One region of the Solibacillus sp. FSL W8-0474 genome, then DNA from elsewhere that is predicted to be linked to it. Evidence: predicted binding sites of a transcription regulator. Region 1 holds the regulator's gene; the other holds the start of a gene.
What was found. Region 1 encodes LexA, which represses DNA repair genes until DNA is damaged. Its sites were predicted from a motif close to CGAACATATGTTCG; they were not measured.
Positions count from the first base shown of each region.

Region 2: a site for LexA is predicted at 2,031-2,044, ahead of NYE67_RS17935 (malate synthase). Genes of this name have one in related genera too.

Region 1 covers NZ_JBBOQJ010000001.1:2,548,979-2,553,769, forward strand. The annotation lists gene NYE67_RS12855 (DUF896 domain-containing protein) at 1-45, opposite strand, end outside; gene NYE67_RS12860 (lactate dehydrogenase) at 460-687, opposite strand; gene NYE67_RS12865 (YneB family resolvase-like protein) at 860-1,516, opposite strand; gene yneA (cell division suppressor protein YneA) at 1,503-1,850, opposite strand; gene lexA (transcriptional repressor LexA) at 2,013-2,636, shown strand; gene NYE67_RS12880 (gamma-glutamyl-gamma-aminobutyrate hydrolase family protein) at 2,720-3,415, opposite strand; gene NYE67_RS12885 (5' nucleotidase, NT5C type) at 3,534-4,079, opposite strand; gene NYE67_RS12890 (DNA alkylation repair protein) at 4,156-4,791, opposite strand, start outside.
Region 2 covers NZ_JBBOQJ010000001.1:3,524,289-3,529,079, forward strand. The annotation lists gene nadX (aspartate dehydrogenase) at 1-428, opposite strand, end outside; gene NYE67_RS17930 (YtoQ family protein) at 575-1,015, shown strand; gene NYE67_RS17935 (malate synthase) at 1,108-1,962, opposite strand; gene NYE67_RS17940 (methyl-accepting chemotaxis protein) at 2,561-4,606, shown strand.

The DNA.
Region 1 (4,791 bases):
TTTTGAAAGCTCATTAATTCGAGCTAATTTTTCTTTTGATAACATCTTAATCTCACCTTTCTACATACCAATAATACAAAGGTATAAAAAAAAGACTGGAAGGGCAAGTAAAAACGCTTTGAAAGTAACTACTCTTACAGCGTAAAAACATTGAAATAATAAGGTTTGAGCTAAAAACACGACATAAATTTTACTATGGAATGCAATTAAACTTAAGATTATATTCACTCATTTATTCATCATCGCTATAAAAAACGCTTTTTCTGATGCGTGAAAAATTGGTATCCGATCCGGGAACACTTTCCATGGGAACGACTTGAGTCTGTCGTCTTAGACGTTGGTTCTCCTGCGATTACTCGTCGCAAAATAAATTTCGCTGTTCACGTTGGTGTCGGCCCCTTCCCTTCAACCAATTTAAATGTTTTTATACATATTATGCTCACTACAGAGCCTTTCTACTTAAGTCCTAGTCGCCTCATCTAAAATAAATGCAAATTTTTCGGTATTGTCATCTGCTTCAATACTAATTCCAAATACAGTAACCGCATCATTCTTAACTTCAACATCAGTAAGCTTGTTAGTCATCCTTTCAAAAACCTTAGAATTCATTTTAATTTTTTTTACGTGCTTACCTTGTGAATTTAAATAGTCCAGATCTTTACGAATTTGTTCTAATAATACGTCCAAAATTTCTCCTCCTAATACTTTAATACCTTCTGATTCATATCATTCCACAAACTAAATAAATCATAATAAAAAGCCACGCTCAAATGAACGTGACTCTTCTGTAATACTTTAGTTAATTTTTATAATTGCTATAGAATTCCTGTAATTGTGTTGCGATATCTTAAGGACAATTTTAATCTTCAAAATGCTCCATATATTCAATATATCGTCTATGTACTGTTGCTTTACTAATGGGTATACCCAAGCCTGATATGGTAGTGGCTATTTCAGCAAACGTTAAGCCTTTTTGACGGAGCTGAACAATTTCTTCAACTGGTACATCCTTTCGTTCGCGACCTTCAATATTCCCACGGTTTTTTAAATTATTTTGGGGTTGATACCCGTTTTCTACTGCTCGACGCATTCCCCGACGAATTTTAGCATTGTGCATACGTCGCTGATACTCTTCAACTACAGCCAATATTTCAAGCAGCATCGTATCCATCTCATTTAACACTACAGGACCAGCATCATTCAATGTATAAACAGTCGCTTCGTATTTTTGTAATAGATGGAGAACTGCCATTCTTGCATTCCCTCGCCCTAAACGAGTTTCGTCCTGAACAAATAATGCTTTGATCTTATTTTCCCTCATATAATCGAGCATATCCAGTAATCCATCACGTTCCACGTCATAGCCGCTATGTTGATCCGTAAAAATCTCTACTTCTTTAAAACCGAATGCTCTTGCATATTTCGTAAGTTCCTCTTGCTGGCGCTGCAACGATGTTTCTTGCGCACTTTTTTCGGTACTGACTCGGCAATAAATTACTGCTTTAGTTTTTTTCATTATTATCTCTCGCTACCTTAATTGTCGACACATCGGATGATTCATTCAACTGAACAATATATTGGGCTTCCTTTTCAACTGGTACAACCAATATTTGTCCTGAAACAACTTTTCCATCTCGTAGGCCGTTTTCTTTTTTCACTTTGTTTATCCAATCATGCGTTGCCATTTTACCACGATAATGGTCTGCAAGCGACCATAAAGTATCTCCTTGTTCGATAGATACTTGTTCGTATAATTCTATATTATTGTCTTTATGGAATATTAATACCAATAATAGAATAGAAAACATGAGAAACATTGATGTGAAGCTGTTTAACTTAATTTTTTTCATAATAAAAACCCCTCTTTTCGAATATACGTTCGGAATGTTTGTTCCCATAATAATACGAACATATGTTTTTGTCAACCGTTTTTTCGAACTTATGTTTGCATTCGTGTTCGCATACTGCTATACTTACACTAAGAAAAATAGCATGATAAAGAGGTGAGTTAGTTGACACAAAAAATTTCCAAGCGACAAGAAGCTATTCTAACTTTTATAAAAGAGGAAGTTCGTTCAAAAGGCTATCCGCCTTCAGTTCGTGAAATTGGAGAGGCAGTAGGTTTAGCTTCTAGTTCAACTGTCCACGGGCATTTAGCTCGATTAGAAAGTAAAGGGCTTATACGTCGCGACCCTACTAAACCGCGTGCCATTGAAATTTTAGATCAAGAAGAGCTACCAATAGCTAAGCAAGGTGTAATTCACGTACCATTAATCGGTAAAGTTACAGCTGGTTTACCTATTTCAGCTATTGAAGATATCCAAGAATATTTCCCGCTGCCCGATGCATATGGATCATCAGAAGATGAGTTATTTATGCTTGAAATAATGGGTGAATCAATGATTGAAGCAGGCATATTAAATGGGGATTACGTTATCGTCAAGAAAACTTCTACTGCAAGCAATGGAGAAATTGTTGTTGCAATGACCGAAGAAGATGAGGCGACTGTGAAGCGTTTCTACAAAGAAAAAACTCATTTCCGTCTACAACCTGAAAACAGTTCAATGGAGCCGATTATTGTTAATCAAGTATCAATTTTAGGTAAAGTAGTAGGGCTATATCGAAATATTCATTAATTAAAAGCTTGCCATTCTAATAGAATCGGCAAGCTTTTTCTTTTTCAAACAAAAAACCCAGCCGAAATCGACTGGGTCCTCCTTTATTTTTTACATGCATTTATAAAACTACTAAATAAACGTTGTGCATAAATATCACCGTTTGGTGCCAACTCTTCAGGGTGCCACTGTACAGCCACACAATATGGATGGGATTCGTGCTCTATTCCCTCAATTATACCGTCTTTTGCAACAGCCGATGTGATCAGACCTTTCCCTAATTTCCCTACTGATTGGTGATGGAAAGTATTCACACGAAATGATTCTTCTCCAAAAATCGCTTTAAACTTTGGTGTTTTCACATCAACAGTGTGGGCTAATTCTCCGCGCTTGGATGGTTGCTTATGTTGGACTATATTTTCTACCTGTGATGGAATATCCTGAATAATCGTACCTCCAAAGGCTACATTCAAAATCTGCTGTCCTCGGCAAATACCTAGAATGGGCATTTGTCTTTTAAATGCTTCATTCATTAATAAAAGATCACTGTCATCACGCTTTCGTACTACACTCCCGATATTACGATGCGGCTCTTCATTAAATAATAACGGATCGATATCCGCACCACCAATTAATACAATACCATCAACAATATCCAATAAAGCCTCAACATTGCCTTTCGTCGCATTCGGAATACAAATCGGAATTCCCCCTGCTTGTTCAATTGATGTTAAATAGACATTATTAATATCCATTTTCTTGTCAAAGTCATACATCGTTAATCCAATAATCGGCTTCATTTTCTATCCCCTTAAAGTTAAAAAATAATTCAAATATTTTAAATTATACTATTATATCGCCTTAAATGACTACAAAAATTTACAAATAAAGGGGCTGCTAAATGCAGACCCTGTTTGACTATACAATTTCAAGTTGTTTTATAAAATATTCCTTAATTTCTTTCCAATTATGGACGCGTGTATATCCTTCTTCTGCCCGATTGTATGGCATTGAATACAATAGTCCTGTTCCTTTAAATGCCGCAAGTTGTCTTGGACTGTCGTCAATTAAATAATCGGTATGTATAACTGCTTTATTTCCGCAAAATACAATATTTTGTGTTTTGATGAATGGAAAATGCTTGATTAGCCAATCATATTTGGCTGTGAATGATCCCGGTACATCCATTGCAGCAGTAGCTATAAAGATTTCATAATGCTCCTGCAGCTCCTGAATGACTTCAATTGCATCGTCATCCAGTAAGTCCAAATCACGGAAATAATCTGGCTCATTTAATAGTGCAAATAGTTTCTTCGCATCTTCACGTGGTAAATCACGCTGCGTAGTTAATAAAAATTCCTCGTCCGTAAAGGAAGTGCCAAAATTCTCATTGTAAGTAATACGTAACTTAGAATAAAAGTCAGCTAAAACCTGGTCCATATCAATCGCAATACTTTTCTTCATATAATTTCCTCCTTGAAATTTCTAATTTAAGTTTATACAATTATATCGTGAAATAACAAGGTATTACTCTCTACAACTAACAACGAACATATTTGCGTTTAAATCCGATACGCCCTTTTTCAACTTGCTTTACAATTTCTGCATACGCGTTTACTTTTCCAGGCTTTTTCCCTTTATGCTTAATTTCTACCTCACCAATATCCTCTGCAATTTGCAACGCCTCATTATGTAATGGCTTAAAAGAAATACCGACAGTCATTACAAAGTTATTCATCGCAACTTGTGTACGTGGTGGTACTCGGTGGATATTTTGTTTTACCTGTTCAAGCATTTCCTTCATTTTCTGAACTGAGAACTCCTCATCTTTTCTATTACCGAGGAGCCAGCAATAACAATGCCAGCCAGCAGACATTTTCAGCTCTTCTCCACTTGCAATCCATTTATCGCTTACTTGTTGGGCAATTTCAGATTCCGCTAATGTAACTGCAACAATATAATCAGATATCATATAAAAATAGGCTTGCTCAATCCATCGATTATAATCTGCTTCCGACATTGCTTTTGAATCTGCGATGATTCCGGCAAAATACATCGCATCATAGTTGCCAGTTGCATATAATTGTTCCGCAAGTTCCTGGTCTATTTTGATTTGCTTAACATATGGTTTCATCGAGCCAATCGTTACACCAAATAGCGGTTCCTTTGCTCCGTT
Region 2 (4,791 bases), 980 kb from region 1:
AGTGAAACATAAGTAACTTTACCGAGGGCATGTGCATTTTGTAAAATGTCCAAGCCCCCAATTGCTCCTGAAGGTAAATGAATATCATTATTATACTTGTGTGCAAGATGACTGACTTTGGTTACTAGTTCCATATCTGCAAATGCACCGACGCTGATTACCACAACATCTTTTTGAGTTATAATGTCTGGTACTAGATCTTTCACAGCATTTATATTCGCCGCTTCTACTACAACGTCAATACCCGAACTTAGAAAATCAGTGAGATCCGTAAATAATTCAACCTCGAATTGCGATGCAACTGTTTCGTACTTTCTCTTATCCTTTACGAATACACTTTTAATTCGTAAATCATTATGGTCCTTTTGGTTAATTTCATTTAATAAAAAATGAGCGATTGCACCCGCCCCAACTATACCAATATTCATTTCAAATCTCCTTATTTGCTTTTATTATTCTTACTTTCCACCATAACATATCTTCGTCCTACTTCATCCTTACAATTAGTTTCCTTTAAAATCTCCATTACTTTAGGTAGTATTAGTTTATAGTGAAAATAATAGGAGGGATAGGAATGGAACTGACAGTATATCTTGCAGGACAGATTCATGACAATTGGCGGGAAGAAGTTGCACAAAAGGCAAAGGAAAATAATCTCCCACTACGCTTCGTAGCTCCACAAACAAACCATGATCGTTCTGATAATATTGGAGAAGAAATTTTAGGGGAGCAGCCTTCTAACTTCCATAAAGATAATGCAGCATCGGATATTAATAATTTCAGAACACAAGTATTAATGCAAAAAGCTGATATCGTCATTGCCTTATTCGGCGAAAAGTATAAACAGTGGAATACCGCAATGGATGCAAGTACGGCTATTGCTATGAACAAGCCAACTATTATTATTCGACCAGAGTCATTGATTCACCCTTTAAAGGAACTTTCCAATAAAGCAAATGTAACCGTAGAAACTGTTGACCAAGCAATAGATGTAATTCGTTATATTTTTGATTGATGGAAAGTATTTGGGATTCATCCATTTAGTTTTGAATGCGCAAAAAGAGAGATTGCAGGTTGCAACCTCTCTTTTTAAAATGGAACAAAAAATTAAATACGCTTTAATGCACCATTTGGATTTGGTAACTCTTGAGCTGATATTTTGTTGATTTTGCAGAAGTAATCAAAAAATTGTTGTGCCAGCTCTTGTTCCTGTGGATCAGTTTTAAGCGATACTATGTCGCGTAAAATTTGTGCCATCCAAAGGTTATTAAAGTAACGGTGTTTACCTGTATTCCAAGTCATTTTATGAGTAAACTTTTCATTTACATAGTAATTCCAGAAGAGCATATTATTCGCTTCCTCTTCTGTAAGTTTTAATCTGAACTTTGAATGGGCAGGAATATTACCATCTTGGCTAAGCTTTCCGATAAAATCTTCCTTCACCATGTAAACACCTAAAATACGTCTTTCTTTTTCTGACGAGTCAGGATCTACTGCAGTTAATAAGACTGCACTATTTTCAAACAATCGTATTGGTTTGTTTGGTTTCCCCTTGTTAACTCCACTTTTAGCAACGCCAGAGAAAACTTTCCACTCTGTAAATGCCGTACTTTGCTCTTCTTCATCACACCAAAAAACCATCTGGGATTCGGGATGAAGTTTATGGTTTTTCATAAGTTTTTCATGTTGTTGGCGAAGATCTTGATTTTTTCGCAAAAGTTTTAATTCTTCTTCCTTTTGCCATTCTTCCTCTCTTCGCTCTAGCTCTCTTTTTTCAATAATTTTTTCAAGTGAACTCGCATCACCTTTATCATGAAGTTTCAGGTGTTTTTCAAATACATCAGGGAAAACAAATTTTTTCTTTTCCGTTTCAAAATGGATTTCAATACTTGAATCATTATGTTTAACAACACTTCCCATACCAAACAGCTTATGGGTAACTTTCTTATTAATTAAATTCATTATTATAGTCCTCCTTCACATTTTTACAGGTAAATTTATTATTAAATTAAATAACTTCTAATAAACCACACACAATTGTTTGAATTTTTACCTTAATTTTGAAAAAGACTATTAAAAAACGTATTCCAAATTCTCTCTGCATTTACAGCAGAATTCGAAATACCACAATTGTAAGTCTATTATAACATTTCTTAAACAAAAATACAATTTATTTGTTGACAACGTATTTTAAGTTAGGTTAAAATAAAATATTTATTTTCTATAAGACTTTTTATTTTTTACAACAAAGCTCTAAAAGCCTTCATTCATCCTGTAATTACTATATAAAGAGACAACCTCTAATTTCTTTCCTCAAACAATATTTGCAACCGTCAAATATCAATTCTTCAGCCATAAAAAGTAATTTATTAATTATCATACACAGTATACCCATTAAATAGTAATATTATTTAGAAAATTGTAATTATAATGCATTTTGCCCTCGATGCAGTAATTTCTATAGACATTAGTCCTACACGTATATATACTTTTATTCGGATAAACTTTCTACTTTTCGGTGTAAAAGTAAATATTTAGTCAAAAGAAAGACGTGAAACAAGTGAATTTTTTTAAAAATCTTACATTAAAAGCGAAGTGGATGATTTATATATCTTTTGCTATCGTTTTAGCAGTCGGCATAACTGTAGTTTTTAGTCAGTGGAACGTGCGTAACATTCTGGAGGAGGAAAATCATCAAACCTCTTCTGATAATGCAAAGAATGCAGTTAATCAAGTATCTTTAGGCTTATTGAATTATGAATCCGCTATTCTACAATTTAGTCAGGTGGTAGAGGCAATCTTAACAAATGAAGAAAAAGATTATACCCAAATTGACAAAATAACAAAAACGCTTCAAGAACAGAATAGTGATTATTTAGCGGTTTATTTCATGGACTTTAAAACTGGCAAGTTACACGTGACACCGGAAATTACATACGATTGGGATGTTCGTGACTCTCAAACATTCGCAAAGTTAAACAGTAATCCGAACCTACAGTGGATGGATATCTATTTGGACACTGGCGTAAATCAATTAATGACTTCGGTTATTGCTCCCATATTTAATAATGGAAAGTTAGTTGGTGCAGTCGGCTTTGATATTGACTTCTCAACGATTGGTTCAATACGAGAAAGTATTGAAGAAGGTACCTCTTCCCAATTGATGATTGTTGATCCAAATGGTCTTATCGTTTCTTCATTTATTGAAGATGGAGACGGAAAAAATATTAATGCTGATAACTCCGGTAAAATTGAGGGGGTTTCGGATTTATTAAATCCTCGTGAATTAGCTACGGAATTTAGCTGGCTTTTAAATGATTCAAATACAAATAATCAAATTGAACAATTTAATTGGGCTGGTGTTGATTATTCGGGTGAAATACAGACAATAGAAAAAAACAATTGGAAGATTGTCTCTGTTATAGATAAAGATAATTTTGCTGAAAAATTAAAGGAGTTTACAATTAACGGTTGGATATCACTTATTATTGGATTAATCATTGGTTGTTTATTCGCTTATTTCATGTCAATTAAACTAATTCAGATTTTTAGTAATTTAAAAAAAGTATTTGAAAGAACAGCAAGTGGTGATTTTATCTCCCGCTTTGAAACGAATTCAAATGATGAAATTGCTGATCTGGCAAACCATTACAATCAAATGCTGGATGGTGTTCATCGTTTAGTCCTTCAAGTAAATGAAAATACTAATGCAATTCGTAATTCATCAAATAGTTTAGCAATTATCGCTCAAGAAAATGAACAAGCATTATATAATGTTTCTACTAGTATTGAAGAAATTGCTATGAGTAGTAGTAAACAGGCTGAAAAAATGCAAGATGGTTCTAATGCTCTCCATGTATTAGCAGAGGGTATTGAGACAATTGAATTACAATCAAAACAAGTGGCAGATGATGCAGCTGAAGCGCTCATTGAAGCAAATACAACTATTCATAAAGTTGATCAGTTAGAAGAAACATATACAAATTTAGAAAGAGCATTCCAGGAAGTAACGGTTGTTGCAAGCAATCTGGATGATAAAACAAAATCAATTTCACAAGTAACAAAATTAATTGCTCAAATTACAGAACAAACAAATTTACTTGCACTAAATGCATCTATTGAAGCTGCTAGAGCAGGCGAACACGGTAAGGGGTTTGCTGTTGTGGCTGATGAGGTAAGAAAATTAGCCGAGAATTCAAAAGCAGCAACTACAAATATTCAGGAAATTATTAAAAGTATATTGGAAGATACAGAGCAACTTGTTCAAGTAATGCAGCAAACAAATGAAATTAGCGATAATCAAAAAGTAGCTGTTGATACTGTTAATAATGCAATTAAACAGCTGTCCGATACTTTGGAAAATATGAAAGAATCCATTACTAGAACAATGGAAGATGTATCGACAATGCAACAGCAAAAAAATGTTGTGCTATCTTCCATGTTAGTAGTCCATGAAATGACAACAGAGGTAACAGCTGAAACACAAGAAATTGCAAGTTCGATTGAAGAACAAACATCGGCCACTACCGAAGTAACAAGTCATGCCACTCATTTAAATGAACAAGTCGAAAAGTTATCGGATTCTGTTTCAAAATTCAAGTTATAATTACACATAAAAATACACGTTAAATAGATGGACTTAGAGGTAGCTGCGAGCACTTCTTAGTCCATCTATTTTTTATAATATCAGCTGTTTACGTCCTATAGTGACACCATTTACATCATTGACATATGTTGCGTATATAAAGAATTTTAAATTGTTGCTTTACAGCAAGTGACCTAGCTCTATAT